DNA from 3 places in the Streptomyces sp. NBC_01260 genome. Region 2 is predicted to be linked to each of the others. Evidence: riboswitches for the same ligand, from Rfam matches in the RefSeq annotation. Region 2 holds a riboswitch; each other region holds the start of a gene.

Region 1 (10,585 bases), 4.6 Mb from region 2:
AAGCGGGACGAGGAGAAGGTCGAGAAGGGCCTCTTCGCGGCGGTGGGCGGACTGACGGTCGTCAACATCTTCATCGCCACGCTCTGGACCTGAGCGGGTGGTGGCCGGTGGGTGGCCGGCGGCCGTCCGCAACCGACCGGTGGCTGACCACCGCTGACCACTGTCGACCACCTCTGAGCGCTTCTGACTACGGCGCGGCGTCCCAGTCGACCTGCCGGCCCTCCCGCCGCAGCGCCTCCTCCACACCCGCCCAGTCCTCGACCCACTCGCCCACGTAGTCCCGCGTCATCGCCGGGTCGGCCGCCACCAGGATGTCCACTCCGGCAGCGGAGGCCCGCTCCTCGGGCGACTCGGCGAGGTCGGCCAGCCGGTCGACACGGAGGTAGCCCCCCGCGTCGGAGCCCGCCGTGATCCGGCCCACCACCCCGTAACGGGCGCGCTGTTCGGCCGCCGCGACATCGCCGCGGTCGGCGGTGGCCGTGACCGAGACCGAGCCCGGGTGCGTGAAGGCTCCGTCCGGTGCCCCGTCGCCGAGGCCGTGGCGGGTCCGGGCCGCCGCCAGCCGGTCGCGGCCCGTCTCCGCCGCCGCCGCGCGCAGCCCGTGGACGTGCAGCGTCCGCTCCTGCGGGCTCCAGGACATGATCCGCTCGACGTCCCGGTCCTGGATCGCGTCCTCCTCGGCGGCCGTCGCGCCGACCTCCCCGTCCAGCTCCCGGGCGAGCGCCCGCGCCGATTCGGACGGTTCGACCGCGCCGTCCGGGCCCTGGTCGATGAGCATCGCGATGCCGGCGAACAGGGCTCTGAGCCCGAGCGCCGCCGACTGCCGGACGCCGCTCGGCCGGAACTCCTGACCGAGCTCCGGCAGTGCGCTCAGCCTGCGGTGCATGGCGGCGGCCACGTTCTCGTCCGGCGGCGCGGTGTCCCACAGCAGCTCCAGCGCGGCCACACAGGTGTCCTGGTCCGCCGGGCGCCCCTCGTCGGCGAGGTACTGGAGGAGTACCCCGGCGGTGCGCTCGGCGCAGGCTGCCGAGAACAGCCTGGCCTGGCCGAAGGTCCCCAGGAAGGCCATGCCCCGGACGCTCTCCAAGATCTTCACGGTCGCTCGCTCCTGTGGTGCTCTGCGCGCTGTGCCCGCGTCTCGGACAGGTCGGCGCCGATCCCGGTCGCGACCAGGGCCCCGATGACCGCCACGACCACCAGGCCGGGACACTCCAGTGCGCCCTGTCCCCGGTCCCGCCGCCGGCGTAACCCCAGCACCCGCGCTTCCGTACGTGGTACAGCGCGCCGGCCTAGCCGGCGCCGCAACTCCCCCATGAGTGGCATAAGAACACGCTAACGGTCCCACGGAGCCCGCGTATTGGGCCACGGACCCACTACGCGTGCTCCGTACGGCAGGCCCCTGGGGGCGCCGGACACTCGCTAGCCGGGCCGCACGCTCCCGTAGATCGGCATGTAGTAGATCGACTCCTCGCGCACGTCCGCCCCCGGCTTCGGCGCGTGGATCATCATGCCGTCGCCCTTGTAGATGCCGACGTGGCTGATGTCGTCGTAGAAGAAGACCAGGTCCCCGGGCTGCAGATCCGCCGTGGCGATCCGGGTGCCGACCTTCACCTGGTCCCAGGTGGTCCGCGGGAGGGTGACGCCCGCGGCCTTCCAGGCCGCCTGGGTGAGCCCCGAGCAGTCGTACGAGGCCGGGCCGGTCGCCCCCCAGACGTACGGCTTGCCGATCTGGGCCCGGGCGAACGCGAGGACCTTCCCGGCCTTCGTCGTGGCGCTGCTGTCCGAGCCGGAGCCTGTCCCGGTGCCCGAGCCCGTTCCCGAGCCCGTCCCCGTGCCGGTCCCGCTTCCGGCCTCCTTGGCCTTGCGGTCGGCCTCCGCCTTCGCGGCGGCCTGCTTCTCCGCCAGCTCCGCGGCCTTGCGCTTGGCCTCGGCCTGCTTCTTCCGCTCCAGCTCGGCGAGGCGCGCCTTCTCCTCGGCGGTCAGCTTCGACAGCAGCGTGCGGGCCTCGGTCAGCTTGTTCTGCACGTTCTGCTTGCTGGTACGCAGCTTGGTCTGCGACGCGGTGAGCGTCTCCAGGCTCGTCACCGCCTCGGCACGCTTCTTCGACGCCTCGGCCTGCTTCGTACGGAAGTCCGTGACGGCCTGCTGCTGGTTCGCGGCCATCCGGTTCATGAGGTGGGTCTGGTCGAAGAACGACTGCGGGTCGTTGGCCAGGAAGAAGGTGGCGGTCGGCGCGAGCGCGCCGTCGCGGTACTGGGCGGCGGCGTAGTTCCCGAGCGTCCGGCGGGCGTCGTTCAGCTTGTCGGCGCGCTCGGCGATGTCGTCCAGCAGCGCGTCCACCTTGGTGCGCTGCTTGGCGGACGCCTCTTTCGCCTGGTCGTAGTGCTGGGTCGCGGTGCCCGCCTGCCGGTAGAGGCCGTCGACCTTCTTCTGGACGTCCTCGATGCTGGGCTTCGGGGCCGGGGCCGCCAGCGCGCTCTGCGTGGACAGCAGGGTCACCGAGGCGAGTGCGGCCGTCGTGAACCCGATGGCCGGGGTGGTGCTGCGCACCCGGGGGCGCGGTTTGCGATGCGATGCCAAGGCCGGCATCTCCTTCCGTGGACCGCCTACCGGGTTAGCTGTCGGGTTCGGGCGGAACGGAAGGCTGCCCTACGGTCCTGGTGGGGGTTCGGACCGATTCACCCCGGTGCTGCGTGTGGGTCCCCGGTTCCGGACCCCGTACGGGCAGGCCGGATTCGGCGTGGACGCCCGCTCGGCGTGGTTCGCCTCTGGGGGTACGGGCCGCCCGAACGAGCACGCTAGCCAACTCATGGTGTCGCTGTGAAGGTTGATGTTCGATATGCCCGATACATTTTCGTGACCTTGCCGAAGTGGACGCGGTGCGGGCAGGTCAGGTGCGGGGTCCGTCCACACAGGGTGGGTGCGGCATCGCTTTCCGTGGCCGCGCGGTGGTGCGCGGTTCGTGATGCGGCCCCGGGGTGTCAGTGCGGCCGCCTAGACTCGGACAGCGATGAGCAGCCTCTTTGACGACAGTTTCCTGGCCGGCCTCCAGCACACGGAGGAAGGGCCCCCGCCGCCCCCCGAGGACTCCGCACCCGAAGCGGTGCCGGAGGACCTCTTCGGGGGCGTGTTCGACGGGCCCCCGCCGCCCCGCGACGCGTACTACCGCGACGGGGCCCACCGCCCGGTCATCGACGCCGCCGCGCTGCTCGACGGGCTGAACACCGAGCAGCGTGCCGCCGTGGTGCACGCGGGGTCCCCGCTGCTCATCGTCGCCGGGGCCGGTTCGGGCAAGACCCGGGTGCTGACCCACCGCATCGCCCACCTGCTGGCCGAGCGCGGGGTGCACCCCGGCCAGATCCTGGCGATCACCTTCACCAACAAGGCCGCCGGCGAGATGAAGGAGCGCGTCGAGCAGCTCGTCGGCCCCCGCGCCAACGCCATGTGGGTCATGACCTTCCACAGCGCGTGCGTACGGATCCTGCGCCGCGAGTCGAAGAAGCTCGGCTTCACCTCCTCGTTCTCGATCTACGACGCCGCGGACTCCAAGCGGCTGATGGCCCTGGTCTGCCGCGATCTCGACCTCGACCCGAAGCGCTTCCCGCCGAAGTCGTTCACGGCGAAGGTGTCGAACCTGAAGAACGAGCTGATCGACGAGGAGACCTTCGCCGGCCAGGCGGCGGACGGTTTCGAGAAGACGCTCGCCCAGGCCTACGCGATGTACCAGGCCCGGCTGCGCGAGGCCAACGCGCTGGACTTCGACGACATCATCATGACGACGGTGCACCTGCTCCAGGCCTTCCCCGACGTCGCCGAGCACTACCGCCGCCGCTTCCGGCACGTCCTGGTCGACGAGTACCAGGACACCAACCACGCCCAGTACACGCTCGTACGGGAACTGGTCGGCCCGGCCGGTGCCGCCGACGCCCCCGGCGAGCTGTGCGTCGTCGGTGACGCGGACCAGTCGATCTACGCCTTCCGCGGCGCCACGATCCGCAACATCCTCCAGTTCGAGGAGGACTACCCGGACGCGACCACGATCCTGCTGGAACAGAACTACCGCTCCACCCAGACGATCCTGTCCGCCGCCAACGCCGTCATCGAGCGCAACGAGAGCCGCCGCCCGAAGAACCTCTGGACCAACGCCGGCTCCGGAGCCCGGATCACCGGCTACGTCGCGGACACCGAGCACGACGAGGCGCAGTTCGTCGCCGACGAGATCGACCGGCTGACCGACGCGGGCGACGCCAGGGCCGGAGATGTCGCGATCTTCTACCGGACGAACGCGCAGTCCCGTGTCTTCGAGGAGATCTTCATCCGGGTCGGCCTGCCCTACAAGGTCGTCGGCGGTGTGCGCTTCTACGAGCGCAAGGAGGTCCGGGACGTCCTGGCCTACCTCCGGGTCCTCGCCAACCCCGAGGACACGGTCCCGCTGCGCCGCATCCTGAACGTGCCCAAGCGCGGCATCGGCGACCGGGCCGAGGCGATGATCGACGCCCTGTCACTACGCGAGAAGATCACCTTCCCGCAGGCGCTGCGCCGCGTCGACGAGGCGTACGGCATGGCCGCGCGTTCCGCCAACGCCGTCAAGCGGTTCAACACGCTGATGGAGGAGTTGCGCACGATCGTCGAGTCGGGCGCGGGCCCCGCGGTGGTGCTGGAGGCCGTCATGGAACGGACCGGCTACCTCGCCGAGCTCCAGGCCTCCACCGACCCGCAGGACGAGACCCGGATCGAGAACCTCCAGGAGCTTGCCGCCGTCGCGCTCGAATTCGAGCAGGAGCGCGGCGAGGAGGAGGGTGCGGGCACCCTCTCCGAGTTCCTGGAGCGGGTCGCGCTCGTCGCCGACTCCGACCAGATCCCCGACGAGGACACCGACGGCTCCGGAGTCGTCACGCTGATGACCCTGCACACGGCGAAGGGCCTCGAATTCCCGGTGGTCTTCCTGACCGGCATGGAGGACGGCGTCTTCCCGCACATGCGGGCGCTGGGCCAGGTCAAGGAGCTGGAGGAGGAGCGCCGGCTCGCGTATGTCGGTATCACCCGCGCCCGCGAGCGGCTCTACCTGACCCGGGCGGCGATGCGCAGCGCGTGGGGCCAGCCCTCGTACAACCCGCCGTCACGGTTCCTGGAGGAGATCCCGGACCAGCACCTGGAGTGGAAGCGGAAGGGCCCGATGGCGGCTCCGGCGGGACCGACGTCGGGCATCACCTCGTCGCTGTCCGCGTCCCGCTCGCGCTCCGGGCCCTCGGGCTTCGCGACCCGGCGGACCTCGGACAAGCCGACGATCACGCTGGTGGTCGGCGACCGGGTCACCCACGACCAGTTCGGTCTGGGCACGGTGACGGCGGTCGAGGGCATCGGCGACCAGGCGAAGGCCACGGTCGACTTCGGTGACGAGCGGCCGAAGAAGCTGCTGCTGCGGTACGCGCCGGTCCAGAAGCTGTAGCGCCCGTCCGGTCCGGCGGACGGGCGCGGCCGTCCGCCGGCTCAGGTCGGGTCGACGTTGTGGCTGCGGAGCCAGGGCAGCGGGTCGATGGCCGCGCCGCCGCCGGGCCGCACCTCGAAGTGCAGGTGCGGGCCGGTCGAGTTGCCGGAGTCCCCGGAGTACGCGATGACGTCACCGGCCTTGACCGGGCCCGAGCGGATCCGGGTGCTGCTGAGGTGGCAGTACCAGGTCTCGGTGCCGTCGGCCATCGTGACGATGGCCATGTTCCCGTAGGCGGTGTTGAACTGCGTGTGAACGGTGCCGTCGGTCGCGGCCATCACCGGGGTGCCGTACAGGACGGGGAAGTCGATGCCCGTGTGCACGGACATCCAGTTGACGCCCGCCTGGCCGAAGTACGCGCTGAGGCCGTGCTCCTTGACCGGCATGACGTACTTGGGGCGCAGGGCCTCCTTGCGGGCGGCCTCCGCGATGCGCTTCTTCTTCTCGGCGGCCTGCCGCTCCTTCAGGTCGATGCGCTCCTGGGTGCGGCTCGCGCGGTCGGCGAAGTTCTCCGCGTCGGCGCTGAGGTTGGCGAGCTGGGTGTCCAGCTTGTTGTTGGCGGCGACCGGCTTGACCGTGCCGGGGTCGGCGGCCGCCATCGTCGTGGTGTCGTCCTTCTTCTCCTCGCCGCCGCCCATCCCGCCCACGGAGGCGGCGGCGATACCGGCCACGCTCATCACGCAGGCGGAGGGAACGGCGACGGTGAGGAGAGCGGAGCGCTTGGCGGGCGAACGCCTGCGGCTGCGGCTGCCGCGGGAGACCGGATGGCTCGCGGGGCGACGGGACACGGCAGGGGCCGGGGACGGGTCCTGGTCCAGGGCCTCGGCTTCGTGGCCGGCGCCGGGCTCGTGCGAATCCTGCGCGTCGTAGGAGGCCTGTTCATGGGCGGGGGCGTGGCGCTGGTCCTGGCCCTGCTCCTGGGAGCGGTCTTCGTAAGGCTCGTACGCCTCGTGCACCTCGTACGTCTCGTGTGTCTCGTACGGATGCTGTGCGGTCTGTTCGGGCTCGTGCGATTCCGTCACATTGTGCGGCGTTCGCTGTCCGTGCTCGGGCGTGGCGCCGGTGTTCCAGGCGGTGGCGTCGTACGCGCCGGAGTCGTATCCCGCCGTGTCGGTGCTTGACCATTGGCCGTTCGCGTACCAGCCGGAGGTGTCCCACTGGCCGGATGCGTCCGGGGCGCCGCCCTGCGCCGGGATGTTCGCGCCGTAGCCGTCCTGCGCCGCCCAGGTCGCGGTGGTGTCGTACTGCGGGGCCGCGTCGTACTGCGGGGCCGTCTCGTACGGGGGGTGCTGCTGAGGGTGGGGGGTGTAGGCCGCGTAGTCGGCGGCGTGGTCGTACGCGGCGGTCCGGTGTGCGCCCGTGTCCCACTGGGTGGCGTCGTACTGGCCGCTGTGACCGGCCTGCCCGCTGTCGTACGGGGCGGCGTAACCGGGCGTGGCGTCGTACGAACCGCCGTAGCCGCCGGGGAGGGAGCCGAAGAGCGGGTCGTTGTCGAATCCGCCCGTGGATTGGCTGTCGTATCCGACGTGCCCGGCGTGGGGGTGCTGGTCGTTCACCAACTTCTCTCTCGCCTCGACAGCAGTACCTGTGTCCGGGGCCCGTGGGGGACTCCGGGGGGAAAGCAGTGGCCGCGACTGTACCCGGCGGTATGCGACGCCGACAATCGTCCACGGCCCGCGGGCGCACAGGAAACGGGCAATCGGCCGTCTTTCGACGGACCGCTCACACAGCCTTGGCTCTATGTTCGAAATTCGTTCTATTTGTGGGCAGGGCCGGGCACGAAAGGCCGTTGACCGGGCCGGCCGGACGGGGCACGACTCCCGGAATCCGGCGGGATCAGGCCACGGACGCGGCGCCGGCGGACCCCCTTGCCGGCTCCTGCGCGTCGAGCGCCTGGCGGACCCCGGCAGCCACGGCCGGGTGCACGGGCAGCGCGAGATGGCCGATCCCGCTGACGCGTACGTTCGTCACATCGAGGTCCGGGTGGTCGATGCAGGCCGCCTCGGCGGGGACGATCACCTGGTCCAGCTCGCTCCAGAAGCTGACGAACCGGGTGCGGCAGCCGGGCGCGGGCAGCCGCAGCTCCTCGATCGGGGCCGATCCGCTGCGCATCTGGCGCACGATCGGGTGAGCGCTGGCCATCGGGGCGACAGCGGTGCCGGCGTGCGGTGTGCCGAGAGTGACCAGGGTGCGGACCCGTCGGTCACCGCCCAGTCGCTGTACGTAGTAGCGCGCTATCAGGCCGCCCAGGCTGTGTCCGACGATGTCGACCTCGCGGTGTCCGGTGCGGGCGCAGATCTCCTCGATGTGGCGGCCGAGCAGCTCGGCGGCGGTGCGGATGTCGCAGGTCAGCGGGGAGTAGTTGAGCGACTCCAGATGGCGCCAGCCGTGCCGGGCGAGGGAGCGGCGCAGCAGGACGAAGACGGAGCGGTTGTCGATGAAGCCGTGCAGGAGCACGACGGGCGGCCGGTCGGTCTGTCCGGTGTGCCTGGTGTGCCCGGTGTGTCCGGTGTGCTCGGTGTTCCTGGCGTTTCCCCTGGGCAGGGCGGTGGTCCCGGAGGGTGCGGGGGCCGGATCGGCCGCCGGGCGCGGCGGGGCGCTCCGCTCGCCGGTGATGCCGGTGGGATACAGCAGTGCGTGTCCGGCGAGCACCACGAGTTCCAGCGCGGTCGCTCTCAGCAGTGCGGACGACAGCCAGGCCTCCCGCGGGCAGGGCCGACGCGGCAGTAGAGGAAGAAAGGGCGGGGCCTTCATGGTCGACCTCCTGCTCCGGCACCCGGGGAGAGGCGGCTCCTGCCCCGTATGCCCTCATGGGGCGCCGTGTCGGAGGTCCGGGCGGCAGCTCACCGTCCGGGACCCGCCGCCCGCCGTGCCTTCCGGATCACCTTCGGTGACCGTCCGGTGGGCGGTCGATGAGCCGTACCACCGTGCCGTGCGGCTGACGGCGCGGTGGTACGACGACCTCGTGCGGCTCCCCCGGCGGTCGGTCCCGCACGGCAGGTGTGCCGCGTGCTGCGGGAAACGGCGCCCGGTGAACATGTCCCACGTGTGATTTCCCCCTCCCCGCCCACCGCGAAACAGCGGCTTGCGGGATGCTGTGGATAACGTTCGTTCACATCCCCGGCTCTTCAGGGACGGGAGACGCATGTGGAGGCAGTGATGGGTGTGACCGGTCCGATCCGAGTGGTGGTGGCCAAGCCGGGCCTCGACGGCCATGACCGCGGGGCCAAGGTGATCGCGCGGGCCCTGCGCGACGCCGGTATGGAAGTCATCTACACCGGGCTTCACCAGACGCCCGAGCAGATCGTGGACACCGCGATCCAGGAGGACGCCGACGCGATCGGCCTCTCGATCCTCTCCGGTGCGCACAACACGCTCTTCGCGAAGGTGATCGCCCTGCTGAAGGAGCGCGACGCGGAGGACATCAAGGTCTTCGGCGGCGGCATCATTCCGGAGGCGGACATCGCACCGCTCAAGGAGCAGGGAGTCGCGGAGATCTTCACCCCGGGCGCGACGACGGTCGAGATCGTCGCCTGGGTCAACGCGAACGTCCGCCAGCCGGCGGAGGCCTGATCCCACGGGCGGGCCGGTCCCGCTCCGGGTGCCGCTGCGGCGGCTGACCCGGCCCGAGGCCCGGTCCCGGCCGTCGTCCGATCCGGCCCGTGTCCGTCTCACCGGTCCGGTGCCAGCTCCGCGTCCATCGCCGCGCGCAGCCGCAGGGTGGAGACCAGGCGCTGGAACGCCTCCGACCAGTAGCCGTTCGCGCCGGGGGAGGCGTCCGCCGGCTCGTCGGGGGTCGTGGTGAGGACCTCCAGGCGGTCGGCCTCGGCCGGATTCAGGCAGCGTTCGGCGAGGCCCATCACCCCGCTGAAGCTCCACGGATAGCTGCCGGCGTCCCGGGCGATGTCGAGGGCGTCGACGACGGAGCGGCCGAGCGGCTCCGCCCAGGGGGTCGGGCAGACCCCCAGCAGCTGGAACGCCTCCGACAGGCCGTGCGCGGCGATGAACCCGGCCACCCAGCCGGCCCGTTCGGCTGAGGGCAGCACGATCAGGAGCTTCGACCGCTCGGCGAGCGATGCCGTACCGGGGCCGTTCGACGGGGGTGTCGCGGGGGCGCCGAGCAGCGCCCGCGCCCATTTCGGGTCCCGCTGCCGGACGGCGGCCCGGCACCAGGCCGCGTGGAGTTCCTCGCTCCAGCCGTCGGCCACGGGGAGCGCGACGATCTCCCGCGCCTCGCGGCCGCCGAACCGCGTCGGCCAGATCGCGAGCGGGGACGACTCCACCAGCTGGCCGAGCCACCAGGACCGCTCGCCCCGCCCGGACGGCGGGAGCGCCACCACACCGTCGCGCTGCATCGCCGCATCGCATTCGTGCGGGGCCTCCACGGCCACGGACGGCCCGCTGCCGGTGAGGCCGGGGCTCACGCAGGACAGGGCCCGGTCCGCCATCCGGCGGGCGAGCGCCGATTCGGGAAGTGCGGAAAGCAGTTCGGCGGCCGTCGCGCGGACATTGCGGCTGCGGTCGGCGAGGGCCTGCTCCAGGAAGGCCTCATCGGCGCCGGAGAGCCCGGTACGCAGGGAGTCGATGAACATCAGCCGGTCCTCGGCCCGCTCGGTGGCCCAGGTGGTGGCGAGCAGGGCGAGAGCGGCGCCCGCCTCGTGCGCCCGTACCGCCGAGAGCAGCGCGACCCGTTCGGCGAACAGGCCTTCCTCCCAGAGCCGGTGGACGGCTTCCGGGTCGGTCACGTCCGGCAGCAGTGAGGTGCCGGACGAGCCGCGCAGCGCGAACTTCCACTCGGGGTTCAGCCCGGCCAGCCAGAGGCCGCGCGGTCCGGCGAACGCCAGGGCCTGCGGCCGCAGATCGGTCCGGGCCCGGGCCGCGTCCAGCACGGCGGGCAGCGCCGCGTCCGGTGCCCGGTAGCCGTGCAGATTGGCGGTGGCCAGCCACTGCGGAATCAGTTCCGTCAGATCGGGAGCCGTGCCGCGTCTGCCGCCCGAACCGCTCGGTGCCGCCCGGTCCGCGAGCAGCCGCTCCAGCCGGCTCCGGGCAGCCCCCGGAAGGGGCGGCCGCGGGTCGGCGGGCGCGGGAGCGGGCCGG
Region 2 (10,585 bases):
AGGACTTCAGCGGCATCACGGTCTACCAGGGGCGAGGCGTCGGCGGCGGCTCACTGGTCAACGGCGGCATGGCGGTCACCCCCAGGCGGGAGAACTTCGGCGCCGTCCTCCCCACGGTCAACGCCGACGAGATGTACTCCACCTACTACCCACGCGCCAACGCGGGCCTGGGCGTCGGCACCGTCGACCCGGCGTGGTTCGACAGCGCCGACTGCTACCAGTACGCGAGGGTCGGCCGCAAGCAGGCCCAGCGCTCCGGCTTCCCGTTCGTCTTCGTGCCCGACGTGTACGACTGGGACTACATGGAGAAGGAGGCGGCCGGCACCGTACCCAAGTCGGCACTGGCCGGCGAGATCCTCTACGGGAACAACTACGGCAAGAAGTCGCTGCAGAAGACCTATCTCGCCCAGGCCGCGGCGACCGGCAACGTCACCATCTCGCCTCTGCACAAGGTGACTTCGGTGGCCCCGGCGTCGGCCGGGGGCTACACGGTCGTCATCGACCAGCTCCGCACCGACGGGAGCACCGAGGCCACCAAGACGGTGACCGCGGACAAGGTGTTCTTCGCGGCCGGCAGCGTCGGCACGAGCAAACTGCTGACCGAATTCAAGGCCACCGGCAGACTGCCCGGCCTCAACGATGAGATCGGCAAGGGCTGGGGCGACAACGGCAACGTCATGTGCGGCCGCGCCAACCACCTGTGGGACCCGACCGGCGCGGTCCAGTCGAGCATCCCCTGCGGCGGCATCGACAACTGGGCGGCCGGCGGGGCGTTCGCCGAGGTCGCGCCGCTGCCGACCGGGATCGAGACGTTCGCCTCGTTCTATCTGTCGATCACGAAGAACCCGAACCGGGCCCAGTTCTCCTGGAACGCCGCGACGGGCAAGGTCGACCTGAACTGGCAGGCCTCGTGGAAGCAGCCGTCCATCGACATGGCCAAAACGATCTTCGACAAGATCAACGCGAAGGAGGGGACGATCTACCGGACCGACCTCTTCGGGGTGTACAAGATCTGGGGCGACCACCTCACCTACCACCCGCTCGGCGGTGCGGTGCTGGACCGCGCGACCGACAACTACGGTCGCCTGCACGGGTATTCGGGCCTGTACGTGATCGACGGCTCGCTGATCCCCGGCAACACCAGCGTCAACCCGTTCGTCACCATCACGGCACTCGCCGAACGGAACATCGAGAAGATCATCGCCGCCGATCTGTGACACCGGCCCAACGCGGCCGGCCTCAGGCGGCGGGGCTGACCTCCTACTGAGTACGCCCCGGGCACCGGCGGGAACAGACGGGCCCGGGGCGTCCGGCTCAGAGGCTGCCGGGTGACCTCCGATCGGAGGGCACCCGGCAGCCTCTCAGTGGCCGGGCAGCACACACACCGCGTCGAGTCCCAGTACGTGGTTGAGCCGGCCGAACGCCAGCCAGGAGCCGATGCTCATGCTCAGCTCGACGATCTCGCGCTGGCTGTAGTGCGCGGTCATCCGGCTCCAGAACTCCTCGTCCAGACCGTGGTGGTCCAGGGCGTAGCGCTCCGCGTACTCGGCGGCCAGCCGGGTCCGGTCGTCGAAGTCCCCGGCGGTACGCCACTCGTTCACCGCGTCGGCGAACTCCTCCTCGACCTTTTCGCCGTCCCGTTCGGTGCGCCAGTCGAGGCAGAACAGGCACCCGTTGATCTGCGCGATCCGCAGCCGGGCGGCCTCGAACTCACGCAGGCCCAGCGAGGTGTGCTCGTACACCGACAGGGAGAAGTTCGCGGCGGCCATCCCGATGCCCGGGACCATGTCACCCCACACGTATCCGATCGGTTCCTGGCCCTCGGGTATGTCGATGATCATGGCTGTTTCCTTCCGAGTCTGCCGGCTGCGGGGCGCAGGGGGACGTCGAGTGCGTCGTAGAGTCCGGGTTCCGCGTCCACCAGCCAGTCGATGGCGTTCACCAGCCGGCCGACCGCGGTGGCGTTGCCGCCCGCCGAGCGGTTCTCGCCCTCGTCGGTGGCCTCGACGGTGACCTCGATGCGCGGACGGCCCTCGATGATCACGCGGTGGGCACCGGCGCCGTCGGGCGGTGCCGGCCAGTCCGGGGCGCAAGACGGGTGGATGCGGGTGATGTGCTCAATGACGATGCGGGGCTCGCCCTCGACGATGCCCTGAACCTCGAAGCGCACCGCGCCCTGGGTGCCCGCCTCGAACTCGCCCATCGTCCGGGTGCTCACCGTCGTCTCCAGCGGCCGCCGGGCCATGGTCTCGCGGATGTCGTCGAGCTCCACGCCCAGGGCTCTGGCCATCAGGCGTATCTGCCCGCCCCACACCATCGTCGGGACGGAGGCCGCGAGCATCAGCGGCTCGTACTCCATGGGGTGTCCCATGCCGATCAGGTGGCGGACCGAGTCGGGCTGGTCGTAGGTGGAGTAGTCGAAGATCTCCTGGCAGCGGATCACGTCGACCGTGGTCCCGAGGCCGCTGATCAGCAGGGGCAGCACGTCGTTGCCCCAGCCGGGGTCGACGCCGGAGACGAACAGCGAGCCACCGCCGTCGGCGACGGCGGCCAGGACCGGTTCGCGCAGCTCCGGCGGGGCGCCCCGCTGGTCATAGAGCGCGTACAGGGCGGGGGTGACGACCACCGCGCCCGTCCGGACCGCCCTGGTGATGTCGGCCAGCGCCTCGTCGGGGCGGATGTCCCCGGATGCCGCGTACACCACCGCGCCGGGAGCGGCGGCCAGCACCGCGTCGATGTCGTCGGTCGCCGCGACGCCCAGATCGCGGCCGAGCCCGCCGAGGCCGCCCGCGTCGCGGCCCACCTTGCCGGGATCATGGACGAGCACATGCGCCAGTTTCAGGGCCGGATGGGCCTCGACGGCGCGGATGGCCGCGCGGCCGACATTGCCGGTACCCCAGACCACCGTGGAAATCATGCGGCGGAGGGTAGCGCGCGGGATGAAAGGTTCATAGTGCCTTCGCCCACCCGGTTGGGGAGGGTGACCGGGGCGGGCCCGCAGGCTCCGCCCCGGTCACCCGGCCCGCCGTTACTCGTCGATCGCGGATCCGAACGCGGCGCCGGCCGCCGGGCCGCCGAGCGATCCGCCGTCGAAGGTCCACCCCTCGCGGATCGTCACACCGCTCGTGTTCGCCCGGAACGCCCAGATGACGCCGTTGCCCCCGTCCTCACCCGGCGCTGCGGCCAGCAGGCCGAGGCGGCCGTTCCTGTCCGGGTCGCTCAGCCGGACCTGGCCTCCCCAGTGGTCGCCCTTCTCCGCCACGCCCAGGACGAACCCCGAGTTCTGGTCCCAGGAGGCCGCGTCGGCGGCGGTCAGCCCGTCGGCCGAGCCGCGCAGCACCCACACGGCGCCTGCGTCCGCGACGTCGTAAATGTCCTCGCCCGGTGCGCCGATCGCCACGTCCGCGTACCCGTCGCCGTTGACGTCCGCCACGGAGAGGTCGCTTCCCCAGCCGTCGCCGGCCTCGGCCTTGCCCGGGATGCCCGGGGTGTCCTGCGTCCACCACACCGGCGGGGTGCCCGGGCCCTCGGCGCCGGCCGGCCCGTCACCGGCGCTGCCGTAGTACACGCCGACGACTCCACCGGTCACGGCCGCGCCGCCGTCGTCGGGACTGTTCGGCTCCCCGGTGACGAGGTCGTCGTAGCCGTCGTTGTTGATGTCACCGGATGCGACGGCCGGGCCGCCGCGCAGATCGCCCTCGTAGCGGAGTCCCTGGACATCGCCGAGGAACAGCGACGACCAGCCGTGGCCCGATTCCTTGCCCGTGGTCACTCCGGCGACGACGAGATCGGCGAGGCCGTTGCCGTCGTAGTCGCCGGTGGTCATGGCCCTGGGCGCGATCGGGCGGCCCGGGGTGCCGGGGGTCAGGCGGTTTCGCGACGCGGGCACCAACTGCGCGGACCTGCCCTGCGGCGCCGCGTCGTACTGGTACAGGGTGAGGTTGTCGCGGTCGGTCACGGCCAGCTGGTCACCCGGGATGCCGGGGCTGAAGTGTGCCGCCGCGAGAGCACTGCCGAACCGGGCGCCGACCACGAGCTGATCGGCCTGAAGCCAGTCGCTGTCGGCGCCCGAGAGCCCCTTCGGGGAGCCCCACAGCACGACGATGCCGCCCGCGTCGGTCACCGGCTCGATGTCCTCGCCGGGCAGGCCGACGATCGCGTCGTCGTAGCCGTCCCCGTCGAGGTCGCCGGTGGCGAGCGCGCTGCCGAAGCCGTCACCCGCCTCGGCGGCCCCCGGCACCCCGGCGGTGTTCTGGCTGAGCACCACGGGGTTGTAGGTCCCGATGCCCGTCTTCGCGCCGTACTGCACGGTCACGTAGCCCGCGCCCTTCTTCCCGCCGACGGTCCCGCCGGACGCGCCGGTGAGCACGTCCTCGTATCCGTCGCCGTTGAAATCTGTGTTGCGGTCGTTCGCGTGCGTTCCGCCAGGAGTGCCGGCGTAGGCGGAGGGCGCGGCGATGCCGGCCCCTGCCATCAGGAGAAATGCGGCCGCGACAACGGCGGCCGAACGGTTGGTGCGCACGAGCGGCTCCTCGGTTCAAGGATGACCGGGCGAGTCCGGGGGGACGCCAGGAAAGGCCCGTTACCTTCCTGGCGCCCCGTTCGACCTCCTATGAGGCGGAAGGGTTGTACGACACACGAAAAAGGGGTGGGAAGGAGCCGATCGGCTCCTTCCCACCCCTGCGCCCGGCTTCTCCCGAAGGCGGATCCGCGCTATGTCAGTAGGCCCCGAACACGTTGTCGATCGAGCCGTACGTGGCGGCGGCGTAGTTGCACGCGGCGGTGATGTTGGCGACGGGGTCGAGGATGTCCATCGACGTACCGGCCACGTGGTAGGCCTCGAAGGTGGGCTGGATGACCTGGAGGAGGCCCTTCGAGGGGGTGCCGGCGGCGGCGTTCGAGTCCCAGTTGTTGACGATCTGCGGGTTGCCCGAGGACTCGCGGATGACGTTGCGGTAGATGCCGTCGTAGCTGCCGGGGATGCCGTGCTGGGCCATCACGGCCAGCGACTCCTTGATCCAGCCGTCGAGGTCGTCGGTGTACGCCGTCGCAGCCTGCGCCGGAGCGGTGGCTGCGGTCTCCTCAGCGAGGGGCGTGGCCGTCCGCTGGGACCGGTCGGCACGGTCGGTGCCAGCGGCCCGGTCGGACGACTGCGAGGCATCGGCCGTGGGCTTGGACTCGGTCGCGGGCTTTGCCTTCGATTCGGCCGCGGGGGCCGCCTTGGGCGCGACAGCCGCGGACTTGGCACCGATGGTCAGCTTGAGCCCCGGGTAAATCAGATCGGGGTTTCCACCGATCGCACTCCGGTTGTCCTGGTAGAGCCGCTCCCAGCCGCCACTGAGGGAATGTCCCTGGGCGATCTTGGAAAGCGAATCACCGGAGACCACGGAATAGACGGTGGACTCCGCCTTGCGGACGGCAATTTCCTTGGCAGCAACGGAAGTCGAGGCCGCCGACTTTTCTGCGACGACAGAGTGTGCCGGTGCGGCAGAAGCCGATCCGGCCCCGATCAGGGGGAGCGCGAGAACGACTCCGCCCGTGCTCACGGCGATGAAACCGCGGGTCAGGGAGGTGGACTTGGAACGACGGTTCTTACCCATGATGGGCATGGCGCATTTCCTCTCCGCCGCCTGCGAGGTGAGCTGTCGGGTTCGGACTGGAGATGTCCGGCCGCCCGTGATGGCGACTTCACCCCTAGCCGCTCCGGATACCGGACCGGCGGCAAACCTGGGTCCCCCGCTCCTGCCGTACGTGAGTGGGTCGGGTTTCCGGACGGCGGCAGGATTCGGCGTTCCATCCGGATTGACGGTGACCGTAAGCGAGAAACGCCGAGCGAAACAAGCCCTGAATTCTGGATCTCAATTGAATCGCAAGATCAATTAAAGGAAATACTCACCATCAGACCTCCCCGGGGAAGTCAATTTTCTTGGCGCAACAGGGAACCGAAGGCGGACACCCCGCGTCCCGGGGCCAGAAAAGTGATGCTGACCACTGCGCCCGAAACGGGCGATTTGCTGGATATTAATAACCTTTGAGCCACAGAAAAGGTGCCCTGAGGGTTAATTAGCTGCAATTCTGACTAGTTGCGCAATCAGGACATTTGGGCACCCCGGAAGCAGCGCCCCGGGCGCGGTCGAACAGGGGTCGCGGATGGACCCATGCAGAGACTCACGACAGACGGCGCCACGCTCCACTGCGAAGTCCGCGACTCCGGCCCGCTGCGCTCGTCTCCCAGAGCGGTGAGGGCGACGCGGACCGCAGCACCGATCTGCTCGGCCTGCTCGTGGACCGCTGCACCGCGGTCATCGACGCCGAGCTCGACCAGGAAGCGCTGCGGGCGACTCCCGTACACATCGTGCCCGCGAGCGGCAGCGCCACGGCGCCTTCGGGTTTCGTCGGACAGTGCGCGCAGAGCCCCGCCGAGCCGGTCGGCCGGGAAGTCGTCACGTTCCCCGGCGGACACAACGGCAACAGCACGCATCCGCGGGCGTACGCGGCCCGGCTGCGGGACGTCCTGACAAAGGCGTGAACGCGGGCGGTCAGGCAGGGCGGAGCCCAAGTGACCACACCGGCACGGAAGTCACCACACCGGCAAGGAAGTCGGCACCGCCCCGGTGCACCGCCCCTGAGGGCTCAGCTCCCGCCCTCGCGTCGGAGCTGCGCCGAAAGGTGGTGCTGGAGCGGCTGACCGACCGCCGCGAGGTCATGGACGAATTCGAGCGTGCCGTCGTCCGTCAGGGTGTAGCGGCGGCGGGTGGCGCTGACTTCCTTCGCTGTGGGAGCGAGAGCGACCTGATGGGTGGCGAGGTCGGCAGCGCCGTCGGCCGCGCGGCCGGTCAGGATCTCCGCGATACCGGTGGGCTGGGTGATCAGCGCCTCCACGCGCCCGTCCGGCTGCATCCGCCACCAGCCGCTCTCCCGGGCCGACGGCCGCAGCGGGGCACCGTCCGCGTCCAGCAGCCAGGCGCGCGCCTCGTAGTGGAGGAAGGGCCGTCCGTCATGACTGAAGGTCACCTCCTGCGCGTACCGGAACTCCTCGGCGAGCGTCGGGTACTCACCGCGGCCCCGCCCGGCCCAGGTGCCCAGGAACCCGGTCAGCGGTGCGAGCAGTGCGTGCGGTGCAGGCGCTTCGTCCGGCCGGAACGCGTCGGGATACGGGTGCTTCTGGACGGGGTCGAACATCTTGCGCGCTCCTGAGTCGGGGATGGTACCGGTGTCAGCCGGCAGCTTAGGCCCACGGCACGCGAGCGGGCCGCGTCCATGCCCTCACGCATCCGTGCCGTCATACTCCCTCCTCAGCACGGGAGTCACCCCTCGTGGCGGAAGTCCATCATGCAGAAGACCTTGTCGTAGCGGAGTTCACCGACGGCGACGAAGCCGGGCAGACGCCCGTACTCGGTGAAGCCCAGCGACCGGTAGAGGTGCAGGGCGGCGCTGTTGTCGCCGCGGGCGTCCAGCGTGAGGACCTCGATCCCCGCCCGCCCGGCGTCGGCGATCAGCGCGGCGGTCAGCGCCCGGCCGATGCCGCGACCGTGGGCAGTGGCAGCCACCGCGATCTTTTCGAGATCGGCGTGCGGACGATGGGTGGGCCGCGTGTGGCGCAGCCAGTACCCAAGCCCGACGAGCTGACGGTCCAGGTAGGCGGCGCGCAGGGCGGCATCGCCCGCGTGCACCGCGGAGAAGACGTGGTCGAGGAGTTCCGCCACCTCGTCGGGCGAGGGGGGATCGACCCACCCCAGTGCGGCGCCTTCACGGACCAGGTCCGCCAGGATGCGATGGGCCGACGCCGCGAACCGGGCGCCGAGGCCCCGATCGGACGTCAGCTCCATCGCGTCCAGGATGACGGGCCCGGGGGTCCTGCCGCCGGTCGAAGCCGTGTTCATGACCAGAAGCCTAAGGGCTGTCCCGAGTCCCGCAGGACAACCGCGGCCCGCCGATGCCCTGCGGGGGCTCGGGTCAGTTCCAGCGGTCCTGGTTGATGAAGTGGCTGAAGCCGCGCCAGGAGTTGGGGCCCATCACGCCGTCGACGGGGCCGGTGTAGCCGTTCTGGGTGGCGAGTCGCTGGAGGGCTGCCCAGGTGTTGGTACCGGGTACGCCGTCGATGGGTCCGGTGTAGCCCCAGTTACGCATGTTCTGCTGGAGCGCGGCATACGTGTGGGGCCCGGGGACCCCGTCGATCGGGCCGGTGTAACCGGACTCGATCCGCAGCCAGTTCTGCGTCCGCTGCCACATCACCGGACCGGGAACACCATCCTGCTCCGTCGACGTCTTCGGCAGCCCACCACCGCCTCCTCCCCGCAGGTAGTCCAGCGGGTTGACCCGGGTACCGCCCGGCGTGATCAGATGCCAGTGCACGTGCGGTCCGGTGGAGCTTCCCGAGCCGGGGGCTCCGACGGCACCGCCGGAGTACCCGACGACCCCTCCCTTTCCGACCGAGGCGCCGTTGGCCAGCAGGAACTGGGACAGGTGCATGTACTGCGTCCGGTACCCGTCGCTGTGGGTGATGGTCACCGTGTGTCCACCGGTACCGTTGTCCGGGATATTGGTGATGACACCGGCACCCGCGGCCGGCAGCGCGGTGCCGACGCCCATCCCGTAGTCGATTCCACCCAACGAGCCGTCGTTGAGGTGGTCCTGCCAGGTACCGGTGATCCGGTATCCGCTGAACGGGTTGTAGATGTCCAGCGCCTGGGCGGCATTCCCCGAGAACAGCACGCCGCCGGCCGCCAGACCGAGCGTGGTGACCGAGCCCCTCAGCAGCGTGCGCCGGCTCATCTCGATCCGCGGCCGACCCCCCTGGCCGTCGTCGGACCCATGGTTCTTCTGCACGGCAACTCCCTTGATACTACGGCGACTTGACTTGCCAGAGCGAGGCGGAGTCACGGTAACCTACGCGCATAGATTTTGATAAGCACATGACACATCCTCGATAGGCACATGGCCCGTCCACTGCGGGGAGCCCCACACCTCACCGGAGGAAGCATGCGCAGGAGAACCCTGATTCGCGCCGCCGCGGCAACGGCCCTGACCCCGGCCGGGATACTCACGGCCGCCGGTGCCGCAACCGCGGCCGGCCCGCCCCGCGCCCAGGCAGCAGACCTGGAGGGCCTGGACGTCTCGAACAACCAGCTGGGCATCGACTACGCCCGCGCCGCCGCGGAAGGCCGGCAGTTCGTCATCGTCAAGGCCGGCGGATGCCAGCTCACCGAGGGCCCCTACACCTCGTCCTCGTATCCCGGCCATGTCGACGGCGCCCGCGCCGCGGGCCTGCGAGTGGGTCACTACTGGTTGTCGGGAGACTTCCTCGGCCCCGCCGCAGCGGCCGACTACTTCGTGGACCATCTGCACGACTACCGCGTCGGCGACGTGCTCGCGCTCGACGTGGAGGTGCTCGACGACTCCACCCGCCTGTGGAACGACGCCGATGTGTCCACCTGGTTCAACCGGGTACGCGAACGCGTCGGAAGCTATGTGCCCTGGTTCTACATCAGCACCGGCGCACTGCGCGCGGGCACCTGGACCGCCACCGTCGCCGCCGGCGCCCACCTGTGGGCGGCCTCCTGGGGAGCCAACGACGGCACCTGGCCCGGCGCGCCCGACCTCGGCGGCCACTACCCCGACTGGGCAGCCCATCAGTACACCTCCTCCGGCGGCGCCGGCGGCGCGTCCCCCGTCGACCTCAGCCGCGCCCGCTCCTGGGCGTTCGACCTCACCGAGGCGACCGACCCGCCGTCCGGAGGGGACTCGCTGCCGAAGACGTCGACGGAGCAGGATGGTGTTCCCGGTCCGGTGATGTGGCAGCGGACGCAGAACTGGCTGCGGATCGAGTCCGGTTACACCGGCCCGATCGACGGGGTCCCCGGGCCCCACACGTATGCCGCGCTCCAGCAGAACATGCGTAACTGGGGCTACACCGGACCCATCGACGGCGTACCCGGTACCAACACCTGGGCAGCCCTCCAGCGACTCGCCGCCCAGAACGGCTACACCGGCCCCGTCGACGGCGTGATGGGCCCCAACTCCTGGCGCGGCTTCAGCCACTTCATCAACCAGGACCGCTGGAACTGACCCGAGCCGCAGCCCCCGCGGAGCTGTCCGGGGCAGGGGGACCGACCGTCCGGAGACGCAAGAAATCCCCGGTCCGCAATTGCGGACCGGGGATTTTCCCGAGTATATTGAGTGTTTCTGTGCGCCCACAGAAAAGGCCCCTCACTGGGGGCCACTAAGCAAAACCATATCCGGCAGGGAGCCATTTTGTCAACTCGGGAAAGCTCCGAATTGCAGAAGGAGCAGGCATTCATCGACCGGCTCTACGACCGTGTCGACGCGCTGCGCGGAGTAGCCGCCCAGCAGGTCCAGGACGCGCTGACGCCGGTCGGAACGGGTCTACAGGCCCGTCACGAGCGCGATGTGCTCGTCGCTGAACGCTCAGGTCTGCTCGCTGCCCTGAATGCCGTGGACGGCTCGCTGTGTTTCGGCCGCATCGATCTCTCCAGCGGCGCGGCCCACCACATCGGCCGGGTCGGAATCCGCGAGGACGACACCGCGCACACACCTCTGCTGATCGACTGGCGCGCGCCGGTGG
Region 3 (10,585 bases), 3.9 Mb from region 2:
ATCGCGCTCGGTGGCGTCACCACAGCCACCTTCACGCCCGGCCCCTACGCCCTGCTGATCGCCTTGTCGGTCGCGGCCGGGATGGTCTGCGGCAACCTCACCCTGCTGCAGGCCACAGCCATCACCGACCGATGGGGCACCACCCGCTACGGCCGCCTGTCCGGACTCCTCGCAGCACCTGCGACCACCGCCTCAGCACTCGCCCCCTTCGCCGGCGTAGCGCTGGCCTCACCACTCGGCGGCTACCCACTCCTCTTCGCGCTGCGTGCCGCGCTTTCCGGACTTGCGGCACTGATCGCCCTGGCTGGTCGGACACGTCGGGCAAGGTGACGTGCAAGGTGCCGGAGGTGATGCGGAACCCGGCACGGTGATGGCGGCCGTCCCGCTTCCCGGCGCCCGGTCGCCAGGGGGCTGTGTCCGGGCGCCGGGCTACCGTTGATGCGCAACACCGCGTGGAGGGAGCCGCATTGACACGGGTTGCGATGATCGGCGGGGGGATCGGCGGTCTGGCCGCCGCGTTGTTCCTGGCGCGTCGGGGGCATACGGTCACCGTGCTGGAGCGGGACGACCGCCGGCCGGGGCCCGATCTCGACGCGGACTTCTTCGACTGGCGCCGTCCCGGAGTGCCGCAGGCGAATCAGCCGCACGGTCTGCTGGCGCCGGTCCGTACCGTGCTGCGGGCCGAGACCCCGGACGTGTACGACGCGGTACTGCGCCTGGGGGCCATCGAGCGCAACGAGTTCGAGTGGTTCGCCGAGCCTCCGCCCGGCCGGCCCGGGGACGAGGACCTGGTCACGCTCCAGACCCGCCGCATCGTCCTCGAAGCCGCCCTGCACGACGCGGTGCACCGCGAACCGGGGATCGACATGCGGCTCGGGGAGGCCGCCGAAGGGCTCGTCCTCGACCGGCACGGCGAGGTCCCTCGGGTCACGGGGGTGCGGTCCGCGTCGGGGCGCCACGACGCGGATCTGGTGGTCGACGCCGGCGGGCGACGCTCCCCGGTGACGGGCTGGCTGTCCGGGGCGGGCTGCCGGGACGCGGTCGTGGAGAACCACCGCATCGGGATCGCGTACGTCTGCCGCTGGTACCGGCTGCGCCCGGACGGGCCGCGCAACCCGGGGCGGGTCAAGGCGGGGTCGGTGGCGGCCTTCGCGGTCGGCGGGGTGTTCCCCTCGGACAACGGCACCTTCGCGGTGTCCCTGACCGTGTCCACCGCCGACCCCACCCGGGGGGCGCTCCGGGATCCCGCGGTCTTCGAGCGGGTGGCCCGGACGTTTCCCGCGGTGGCGGCGTGGCTGGACCTGCGGCCCGAGGCGATCTCGGGGGTGCTCGCGATGGGGGGCCTGGACAACCGCTGGACCGGGCTCGCCGACGCGTCCGGGCCCGTGGTCACCGGGCTGGTCGGGATCGGGGACGCGGTCACGTACACCAATCCCACGATGGGCCAGGGCGTGGCCCTGGCTCTCCGCGCGGCGCAGTGGGTGGCCCGGCAGGCCGGCACCGCCGGGGACGAGCCGGCGTCGTTCGCCGCCGACTACCACCGCTGGACCGAGCAGGCGCTGCGCCCGTGGTTCGACATCCAGGTCGCCATGGACCGGGCCAACGAGGCCCAGCTCAGGAGCCCCGCACGGGCGTCGGCGCAGCCGCCGACCGCGGTGGCCCGCGAGAAGGCGGCGCTGTCCGCCTGTTCCTGGGACGACCCGGTCGTGATGCGGGCGCGGGCCCGTATCCGGCATCTCGTCCTGCCCGCCGATCAGGCGTACGGCACCGAAGAAGTGCGCGCCCGCCTGGCGTGCTGGCTGGCGGACCACCCGGATTTCACACCCGGATTCGACGGCCCCGCACGGGAGGAGTGGGAGTCCGCCGTGCGGCGCACGGAGACGGCGACGGTGCCCGGTCGGGCACCGTCGCGATGAGCCGGGGCCGCCGGGCCGCCGGGCCGCGGGGGACGCGGAAGGCGCCGCGCCGTGGGGCAGCGGTCAGACGAGGAGCTTCGCCTTCGCTTGCTGGTACTCCTCGTCCGTGATCGCGCCCTTGTCCTTGAGGTCGGCGAGTCTCGTCAGATCCTCGACGTGGCTGCTCTTCGTCGCGCCGCCCGCGGTGTCCGTGCCCGCGGCCTCTCTCACGTAGGCCTTGAAGGCCGCGTCCCGGTCCCTCGCGTCCTTCAAGTCGCGCGACCCCATGGACTTGCCGCGGGCGATCACGTAGATCAGGACGCCCACGTACGGCAGCACCAGAGCCAGGACCAGCCAGCCGGCCTTGGCCCATCCGTGCAGGTCGTCGCTGCGGAAGATGTCCATGATCACGCGGAACAGAAGGAACAGCCACATGATCCAGAGGAAGAACCACAGCATGGTCCAGAAGAGGTTGAGCAGCGGGTAATCGTCCATCGTCCACTCCCAGGGCGCCGCGTCGAATGGGTGAATACGAAGTTATTCATATCACCACATTTCACCCTTCGCTCGGTGGGTTCCGCGAGCGATACAGGCCGGGATGCGGGGAGTAACGTGGACGTGTCGAGGGAGGCGTGGGCCTCCGGGAGGCGGTTCGCCTCGTGACTGTGATGACGTGTTCGTACACGGACCTGCGGCGGTGCACGCGTGCGCGCGGCAGATGAGTCCGGCCGGAGCCCGGTCGGGGCGGTGGGGCGTGTCACCGTGCCGATCCCGCCCGACGGGGCAGGGGAAGTCCTGGTGGCCGTACGGGGCGGTTCCGAGGCCTATACCGCCTGGTCGGCCACGTCGATCGACAGGGACGTACGCATCGTGGTCGTCGACTTGGTCTCGGCACGCACCGTGGTCGTGGAGCCCTTGCCGTCCTGACCCGGGAAGTGACGTCTGACAGGAGTCCTCTCATGTTGTTCTGGCATGTTCCCGCCCCCAACGAGGCGATGCTCATATCGGGTTCGAAGCGGCAGACGCAGGACACGCAGTTCCGGATAGTCACCGGCCACGGAAGCTTCGTCCTTCCGATCAAACAGAAGGCGCGGATGCTGTCCCTCGCGCTCCGGGAGGCGGAGATCACCGAGGACTGCGTCACCCAGCAGGGCATCCGCCTCACGGTCCGGGCCGTTTCCGTCTTCAAGGTCGGCGACGACGCCGTGTCCATCGCCAACGCCGCGCGGCGCTTCCTGTCCGAGCAGAACCAGATGGAGGAGCTCGTCGGCCGGATCTTCGCCGGACATCTGCGTTCCATCGTCGGCGGACTGACCGTGGAACAGATCATCCGGGAACGCAGCCGGGTCTCCCAGGAGGTCATCGCGGGCAGCCACGGTGAGATGGAGAAGCTCGGCATCGTCGTGGACGCCCTCCAGATCCAGGAGATCGACGATGCCACCGGGTACATCGACAACCTGGCCGCCCCGCACGCCGCCGCGGTCGCCGGACAGGCCCGGATCGCGCGTGCCAAGGCCGATCAGCAGGCCGCCGAACGCGAGCAGCAGGCCTCCGCGCTCAAGGCCGAGTACGAACGGGACACCGCGATCAAGAGGGCCGGATTCCTCGCCGAGACGGAGCAGTACAACGCCCGGGCCGCCCAGGCCGGGCCGCTCGCGCAGGCCAGGGCATCGCACGAGGTCATCGACGAACAGACCGCGCTGGCCCAGCGCCAGGCGGGACTGGCCGCCCAGCGGCTGGAGGCGGAGGTCGGGCGCCCGGCGGACGCCGAGGCCTACCGGCAGCGCACGCTGGCAGAGGCAGCCCGTGATCAGGTGAAGTTCCAGGCGGACGGAAGCGCGTACGCCGAACGGACCCTCGCCCAGGCTCAGGCGGACGCCAACACGGCCCGCGCCGTGTCGCTGCGGGAAGGCAACCAGGAACTCATCGCGGCCAACCGCATCGTGGAGAACCTGCCGGCTCTGGCCGACGCGGCCGCCCGCGGGATGTCGGGAGCCAGCCTCACCGTGCTCAACGGCACCGACGGTGTCAACCAGATGGCGGCGGGCGTCGTCGGCCAGGGGCTGGCGATCCTTCAGTCGCTCCAGCGCGGCACGGACAGCGGCACGGACAGCGGGGCGGCCCCGGACCGGGACACAGGGGACCGGGACCAGGACCAGGACCGGACACCCAGGATCGCCGACGCGGAATGACACGGACGGCGACCGGAGGCCGGCCCCGCCCGCTCGTGGGGGCGGCCTCGGGTCGCGTTACGGGCCTTGCCCGCCAGAAGCGGGCCCGGTACGGCTGCGCCCCCGGTAGGGCTGCTCCTCCGGTACGGCTACTTCTCCGGTACGGAGACGGGGAGCGCAGCCGCCTCTGCGCGCGCAGTCGAGGTGACCTTCCGGTGGTGCGCGATGATTCCTATGAAGCCTGCGAGGAACCCGCTGACCAGGCCGGATATCGCGTGATTGACCGCGTTGACCGATTCGCTGTCCGGCATGCCGATGATCGCGTAGTTGACTCCCGCGCTCATCACCGCCCCGATCACTCCGCCGATCACGCCACTGATGACGGCACCGCGCAGCGGTGAGGCCGCAGTGGCTGCGGGGGCGGACGCGGGGGCGGGGGCGGGAGTGAGCGGTGCGGTCATCGGCGGAGGCCCTCCAGACAGGCTGCGATGAGAGACCGGGAGCGGCTTGCGGGGCACGGCAATGCGCGCTCCCGGGTCTGCTCGCACGGGCAGCCCACCGGTCCGGGGGATGCAGCAGATACCTTGCGGCAGAACACGTGTTCCTCGCAACACCTTCTCATTTTCGACACTTTGACGTTCTTGGCGTGGCCTGCCGGTCTTGAGTGCGGCCCCGCCCCGCTTACCGGTGACTGATCCGATGGGGCGGCAAGAAGCATGCAGGGGGCTGCTGTTGGGGGTTTGCTGCATTGATCCACCCCTTTGCCAAGGTCGTTGACGGCCATTGCGGGTGGTTGGGGCGCGGCCGGGGCGGGGTGGCAGTGCGTGTGCGGGGAGCGTGCGCGGGGTCGCCCCCTGGGCTCGTCATGGCGCCGTCAAGGGGGCGAGGTGGTGGGGAGTCGTTCGAGGGGTGGGGCGCGCGGGGTGGTCATGAGTGCGTCGAACATGCCGTAGAGTTGTGTTTACCGACGCGGGGTGGAGCAGCTCGGTAGCTCGCTGGGCTCATAACCCAGAGGTCGCAGGTTCAAATCCTGTCCCCGCTACTGAAGAATCAGACCCGGCACGCATAGAGCGTGCCGGGTCTGATTCGTTTGTACATGTGTACGTTCGCCGGGCCGTCGGCCCGCCGGCCTGTGCGATCCGCGCGGCGCGCGTACTCCTATTGGCCGTCGAGGGGTCGCCCCGCGACCGCGCTCCGGGAAGTCTGGGGGTGGTGCGCGGTATCGTCCGCGGCCGTGAGCGCACCGGGCAGGAGACCACAGGTGGGGAAGCGGCAGCAGCGGCGGGGGAGACGCATCGGGGAGATCCGCAACCACCGGTTCGTCCGGGCGCTGCCTGGCCTGATCATCGTCGGCGGGCTGATGTTCGACTTCCTCACCCCGCCCGCCTTCACGGCCGTTCCGCTGTTCGCCGCGGCCCCGCTGATCGCCGCGCCGTTCTTCTCACTGGCCGGCACCATCCGTGTCGGGATCGCCGCACTGCTGTGCGTGGCGGGGCTGCGGCTCTACAGCGGAACGCTGTTCCAGGTCGTGCCGGTCATCGAGCTCCTCACCGTTCTCACCGTCTCGATCCTCGCGCTCTTCATCAACGGGGTCGTCCGGCGCAGCAACGAGCAGCTGGCCTCCGCACGGGTCATCGCGGAGACCGCCATGCGCGCGGTGCTGCCGACGCCGTCCGACCGGATCGGCGGGCTGTACGTGGCCGCGCGGTACGAGGCGGCGCAGGCGGACGAGTTCGTCGGCGGCGACCTGTTCTCGGTCACGGACACCCCGTACGGGGTGCGGCTGGTGGTCGGGGACGTGCGCGGCAAGGGTCTGGACGCGGTGGAGGCCGTGGCGGTGATCATCGGCGCGTTCCGGGAGGCTGCCGAGCAGGAGCGGTCGCTGGAGGGGGTGGCTCAGCGGCTGGAGCGTGCGCTGGCGCGGGAATCGAGCGGGCTCGGCGGCCTCGACGCGGCCGAGGGGTTCATCACCGCCGCGCTCGCCGAGATCCCGCCGGGTGCGGCCCGGGTACGGATCGTCAACCGCGGCCACCCCGAACCGCTGCTGCTGCACTCGGACGGGGCGCTGGAGGTACTGGAGCCCACGCTGCCCGCGCTGCCCCTGGGAATGGACCTGGGCGTGTGGCCGGACCGCGCCGACGAGTGGGAGCTGCCCCCCGGGGCGACGCTCCTCCTCTACACGGACGGCCTCTCCGAGGCCCGTGACGCCGACGGGGTCTTCTACGACCCCGCCGAGCGGCTGCGCGGACGGATCTTCCCGGGCCCCGAGGAACTGCTGTCGGCGCTGACCGATGACGTACGGCTGCACACCGGCGGGGTGACGACCGACGACATGGCGCTGCTCGCCGTCGTGCGCCCCCGGGAGGTGTCGCGACCAATGCCACCGTGCGTAACCGTAAGGGACCCCTCCGCATAACATTTGACGCAATGTCAGAAAACAGATAACGATTGAGGGGCGATCAACTCGCCCGTTTCCACCCGGTTGTGTCCTGTAAGTCCAGGCCGAAGACGTGAATGATCAGTCGGAACGGCTTGGAATCGGACCCGTGTGTCTATTAACGTTCGATAACGCAGCGCGGTTGTCCCAGCCGCCGTCAGAGGCGGCACCGTGCGCGAGCGCCGAATTCCGCAAGGGAACCGGGGAACCACCTACATGGGGTGAATCGGGCATCTCTGTCTCGTTGAGAGGCGGAGGAACCCGTAGGAGACCTTCCTGCTCCGAACCCGTCAGCTAACCCGGTAGGCGAGAAGGAAGGAAAGGAGTGCGCCCCAGTGGCGTCCAACAAGCCTGCCCCCGAAGCCCCCTCCTGGTTCGTGCCCGAACACGGAAATGACTTCGGAACCGGGCCCGGTGCTGTCTACGGCACCAACCACGGAACCGCTTACGGGACCGACCACGGAACCGCATACGGAACCGATCGGAGCAGCGAGTCCGGCAACGGCTTCCTGGCCGACGAGGCCGGACCCGACAAGGCGTGGGAGGAATGGAATCCCACCGAGGAGTCCGTTCGCCCCGTACGCGGCAAGCACCGCGTCGCCAAGCAGCGCAACGGTCTCGCCCGTAGCTCCACCGTTCTCGGCGTCGGTGTCATCGCGGCCGTCGGCGCGGGCGGCATGGCCTCCGCGCAGAGCAGGCCGCCGGTCTCCATCTCCCTTCCCGATGCCATCTCGGACAATCTCCCCGAGGCCAAGTCCCTGCCGGGTGTCGGCGCGTTGTTCTCGGGTGAGTCCGAGGCGGAGAAGGCCAAGGCCGAGACCGCTTCCGCCCCGCTGACGACGGCCGGCATCACCACCACCGAGGCCGAACAGGGCACGACGGACGCCGGCGAGGCGCTCCGCGCCCGCATCCTCCAGCAGGCCGAGCAGCAGCAGGACTCCGCCGACGCGGAGGCCAAGGCGGCCGAGGAGAAGGCCGCCGCGGAGAAGGCGGCCGCCGAGGCGAAGAAGCAGCAGGACGCCGCAGAGGAGAAGGCCGCCGCCGCGAAGAAGAAGGCGGCGGAAGAGGCGAAGAAGAAGGCGGAGGCAGCGCGGCTCGCCAAGCTCGCCGCCAGCTACGCCATCCCCACCTCCTCGTACACGATCACCTCGACCTTCGGCGAGGCCGGTTCGATGTGGTCCTCCGGCTACCACACGGGCCTCGACTTCGCGGCGCCGACCGGTACCCCGATCAAGGCCATCCACAGCGGCACCGTCAAGTCGGCCGGCTGGTCCGGCTCGTACGGCTACCGCACGGTCCTGGAGCTTGAGGACGGTACCGAGCTGTGGTTCTGCCACCAGTCCTCGATCGGTGTCGGCGTCGGCCAGAAGGTCACCACCGGGGACACCATCGGGCGCGTCGGCGCGACCGGCAATGTGACCGGCCCGCACCTTCACCTTGAGGTCCACACCCCGGACGGCACCGGGATCGACCCGATGACCTGGCTGCGTGCCCGGGGCCTGACGGTCTGAGGCCGCCGCGCGGCCGGAGCCGGGATCCCCGTTCCCGGCCCGCTGCCGTGCCCTGTGCCGTTCGTTCCCCGTGCTGTTCCCCGACCGCTGAACCCCGGCAGCCCTGACGCTTCCCCCCCCGACGTCAGGGCTGTCGGTCTGTCGAGACGCCTGTCCGTCCGTCCTCTCCTCCTCCCCGCCCCCCGCTGCGTCGGCCCGCCCCCGTGGCCGTGGCCGCGCAGTGCGCGGAACGCTGTAGCTGTACAGGGCATGGAATAGCGCGAGCGGCGGAACGGGTTGTTCCATTCATGACTACTCTCCGCAAGCTCGGCTCATCCAGCCTCCAGGTCTTCCCGCTCGCCCTCGGCGGCAACGTCTTCGGCTGGACCGCCGACGAGGCGCAGTCCTTCGCCGTCCTCGACGCGTACGCGGCGGCAGGCGGCAACTTCATCGACACCGCCGACACGTACTCCTCCTGGGTCCCCGGCAACGAGGGCGGCGAGTCGGAGACCCTGATCGGCAAGTGGTTCGCGGCGCGGGGCAACCGTTCCGACATCGTCCTGGCCACCAAGGTCGGTGCCCACCCCTCGTACAAGGGACTCTCCCCCGCCACCATCAAGGCCGCGGCCGAGGAATCGCTGCGCCGGCTCGGCAGTGACCACATCGATCTCTACTACACGCACTTCGACGACGAGACGGTCCCGGTCGAGGAGATCATCACCGCCCTCGACCAGCTGGTGAAGGACGGCAAGGTCCGCGAGATCGCCGCCTCCAACATCACCCCGGAGCGGCTCCGCGCCTCGCTGGACTTCTCCGAGCGCGAGGGGCTGGCCCGTTACGTGGCCCTGCAGCCGCACTACAACCTCGTCTCCAGGGACACCTACGAGGGCGAGCTCCAGGACACCGCTGCCGCCGCCGGGCTCGCCGCGGTCCCGTACTTCGCACTCGCCTCCGGCTTCCTCACCGGCAAGTACCGCCCCGGTACGACCGTGGACAGCGCGCGCGCCGGAAAGGCGGGCCTGCACCTGGAGTCGGAGCGCGGGCAGAAGGTCCTCGCCGCGCTCGACAAGGTGGCGCAGGAGCGGAACGCCGAGATCGCGACCGTGGCGCTGGCCTGGCTGGCGTCCCGGTCGACCGTCGCCGCCCCGATCGCCTCCGCCCGTACGGTCGAGCAGCTGCCCGCGCTGGTGGCCGTCGCTGATCTGCGGCTCACGGACCAGGAGCTGACCGAGCTCACCGAGGCGTCCGCCTAAGGGCTGCCGGTACCGGACTGCCGGTCGCAGATCGGCCGGTCGCAGGTCTACTGGCCGTAAGGCTGTTGGCCGTCGGGCGGCGGGTTGCAGGGCGCCGGGTTGTGGAGCGGTGCGTTGTACGGGGGCTGCGTGTACGGCTGACCCGCGTACGGGTTCTGGCCGTACGGGGGTTGGCCGTACGGATACGTGGGGTGCGGGCGCGGGGCGTGGCTGCCGTAGGGCTGGTACGTGCCGTGTCCCGGGTACGGCTGGTGCGCCGGAGGCGTGAACCGGGGACGCAGACGGCCCGTCGCCTGCGCCGCGTACGCCAGTGCGGGTCCGGCGACCTCCCGGCGCTGCCACAGATGGTGCAGCAGCTCCAGCTCGCGTTCGGCCAGGTCATGGCCCGCCGTGCCGCGGCGGGCCTGCCGGCGCAGAAACGCCAGTGACGTCGCGAACGACTCGTACTCGGCGACCGCACGGGCCGCCGCCTTGCCCTGTGCTTTGGCCCGGGCCCTGGCCTGGGCGCCGATCGGGGCCGGTACGTAGCCCTGGCGGCCGTACGGACCGCCACCCGCTGCCGCCGCCTGCCACCGGCGTGCCGTGTCCCTGGCCATGCCGCGGGCCCGCATCGAGGCCAGGGCGAGGGGCTCGGCGGGGGACAGCCAGCCGGCCGCGGCGTAGGCGGGCAGCTCGACGGCCAGAGTGCGCAGCTCGCGCTGGCGGGACCAGATCGCCAGCCAGGTCACCAGGCCGAAGGCGGGCACCATGAACACGCCGTACACCGCGTAGAAACCGTACGGGCCGAACGTCGACGAGCCGTTCCACAGGGCGTGCATGCCCATCGCGAGGACCAGGCCGAGCAGCGGCAGCGCGATGCGGCGGAAGCGCTGATGGCGTGCGCTGCTCGCGGCGATCCCGAAGCCGATGCCCGTCATGACGGTGAAGAGCGGATGCGCGAACGGTGACATCACCGCCCGTACGAAGAACGTCGCGACGGTCACCGATACGAAACCCGAGCCCATCTCCTGGTCCTCGCCGAAGGCGTTGCCCAGATAGAGGATGTTCTCGGTGAAGGCGAAGCCCGTCGCGGCGAAGCCGGCGACGACCACACCGTCGACGATCCCGTTGAAGTCCCGTCTTCGGAACAGGAAGAGCAGCAGCACGGCCGCGGCCTTGGCGCTCTCCTCGACGACGGGCGCTATCACCGTGGCGCCCAGCGTGTCCGCGCTGCCCGGGTCGGCGGTGGCCGTGGCGATCCACTGGGTCGCGAACGAATTCGCGAGGATCGCGACGAGGGCGGCCGCGCAGGCACCCCAGGCGAAGGCGAACAGCATGTTGCGCCACGGGCCCGGTTCGA

The links. Region 2 has a riboswitch for cyclic di-AMP ahead of OG322_RS34545 (LysM peptidoglycan-binding domain-containing protein). Riboswitches for the same ligand answer to the same signal wherever they lie in the genome.
Region 1: another riboswitch for cyclic di-AMP. It lies ahead of OG322_RS13440 (C40 family peptidase); the one in region 2 lies ahead of OG322_RS34545 (LysM peptidoglycan-binding domain-containing protein).
Region 3: another riboswitch for cyclic di-AMP. It lies ahead of OG322_RS16870 (M23 family metallopeptidase); the one in region 2 lies ahead of OG322_RS34545 (LysM peptidoglycan-binding domain-containing protein).

The regions. Positions count from the first base shown of each region.
Region 1 is NZ_CP108464.1:3,117,221-3,127,805, reverse strand. It holds gene OG322_RS13450 (hypothetical protein) at 1-93, shown strand, start outside; gene OG322_RS13445 (hypothetical protein) at 188-1,096, opposite strand; gene OG322_RS13440 (C40 family peptidase) at 1,420-2,589, opposite strand; cyclic di-AMP (ydaO/yuaA leader) riboswitch at 2,588-2,751, opposite strand; gene pcrA (DNA helicase PcrA) at 3,011-5,449, shown strand; gene OG322_RS13430 (M23 family metallopeptidase) at 5,491-7,044, opposite strand; gene OG322_RS13425 (esterase/lipase family protein) at 7,325-8,242, opposite strand; gene OG322_RS13420 (cobalamin B12-binding domain-containing protein) at 8,648-9,061, shown strand; gene OG322_RS13415 (DUF5691 domain-containing protein) at 9,160-10,585, opposite strand, start outside.
Region 2 is NZ_CP108464.1:7,764,169-7,774,753, reverse strand. It holds gene OG322_RS34565 (GMC oxidoreductase) at 1-1,217, shown strand, start outside; gene OG322_RS34560 (carboxymuconolactone decarboxylase family protein) at 1,362-1,841, opposite strand; gene OG322_RS34555 (NAD(P)H-dependent amine dehydrogenase family protein) at 1,838-2,917, opposite strand; gene OG322_RS34550 (FG-GAP repeat protein) at 3,029-4,522, opposite strand; gene OG322_RS34545 (LysM peptidoglycan-binding domain-containing protein) at 4,719-5,609, opposite strand; cyclic di-AMP (ydaO/yuaA leader) riboswitch at 5,613-5,798, opposite strand; gene OG322_RS34540 (hypothetical protein) at 6,284-6,529, shown strand; gene OG322_RS34535 (FABP family protein) at 6,634-7,182, opposite strand; gene OG322_RS34530 (GNAT family N-acetyltransferase) at 7,308-7,883, opposite strand; gene OG322_RS34525 (peptidoglycan DD-metalloendopeptidase family protein) at 7,957-8,829, opposite strand; gene OG322_RS34520 (GH25 family lysozyme) at 8,983-10,068, shown strand; gene OG322_RS34515 (HelD family protein) at 10,279-10,585, shown strand, end outside.
Region 3 is NZ_CP108464.1:3,815,252-3,825,836, reverse strand. It holds gene OG322_RS16915 (sensor histidine kinase) at 1-1, shown strand, start outside; partial or broken gene OG322_RS16910 (MFS transporter) at 1-330, shown strand, start outside; gene OG322_RS16905 (NAD(P)/FAD-dependent oxidoreductase) at 468-1,916, shown strand; gene OG322_RS16900 (SHOCT domain-containing protein) at 1,980-2,390, opposite strand; gene OG322_RS16895 (hypothetical protein) at 2,601-2,822, shown strand; gene OG322_RS16890 (SPFH domain-containing protein) at 2,855-4,087, shown strand; gene OG322_RS16885 (hypothetical protein) at 4,216-4,527, opposite strand; tRNA gene OG322_RS16880 (tRNA-Met) at 5,035-5,108, shown strand; gene OG322_RS16875 (PP2C family protein-serine/threonine phosphatase) at 5,328-6,482, shown strand; cyclic di-AMP (ydaO/yuaA leader) riboswitch at 6,674-6,827, shown strand; gene OG322_RS16870 (M23 family metallopeptidase) at 6,839-8,014, shown strand; gene OG322_RS16865 (aldo/keto reductase) at 8,302-9,246, shown strand; gene OG322_RS16860 (PrsW family intramembrane metalloprotease) at 9,294-10,585, opposite strand, start outside.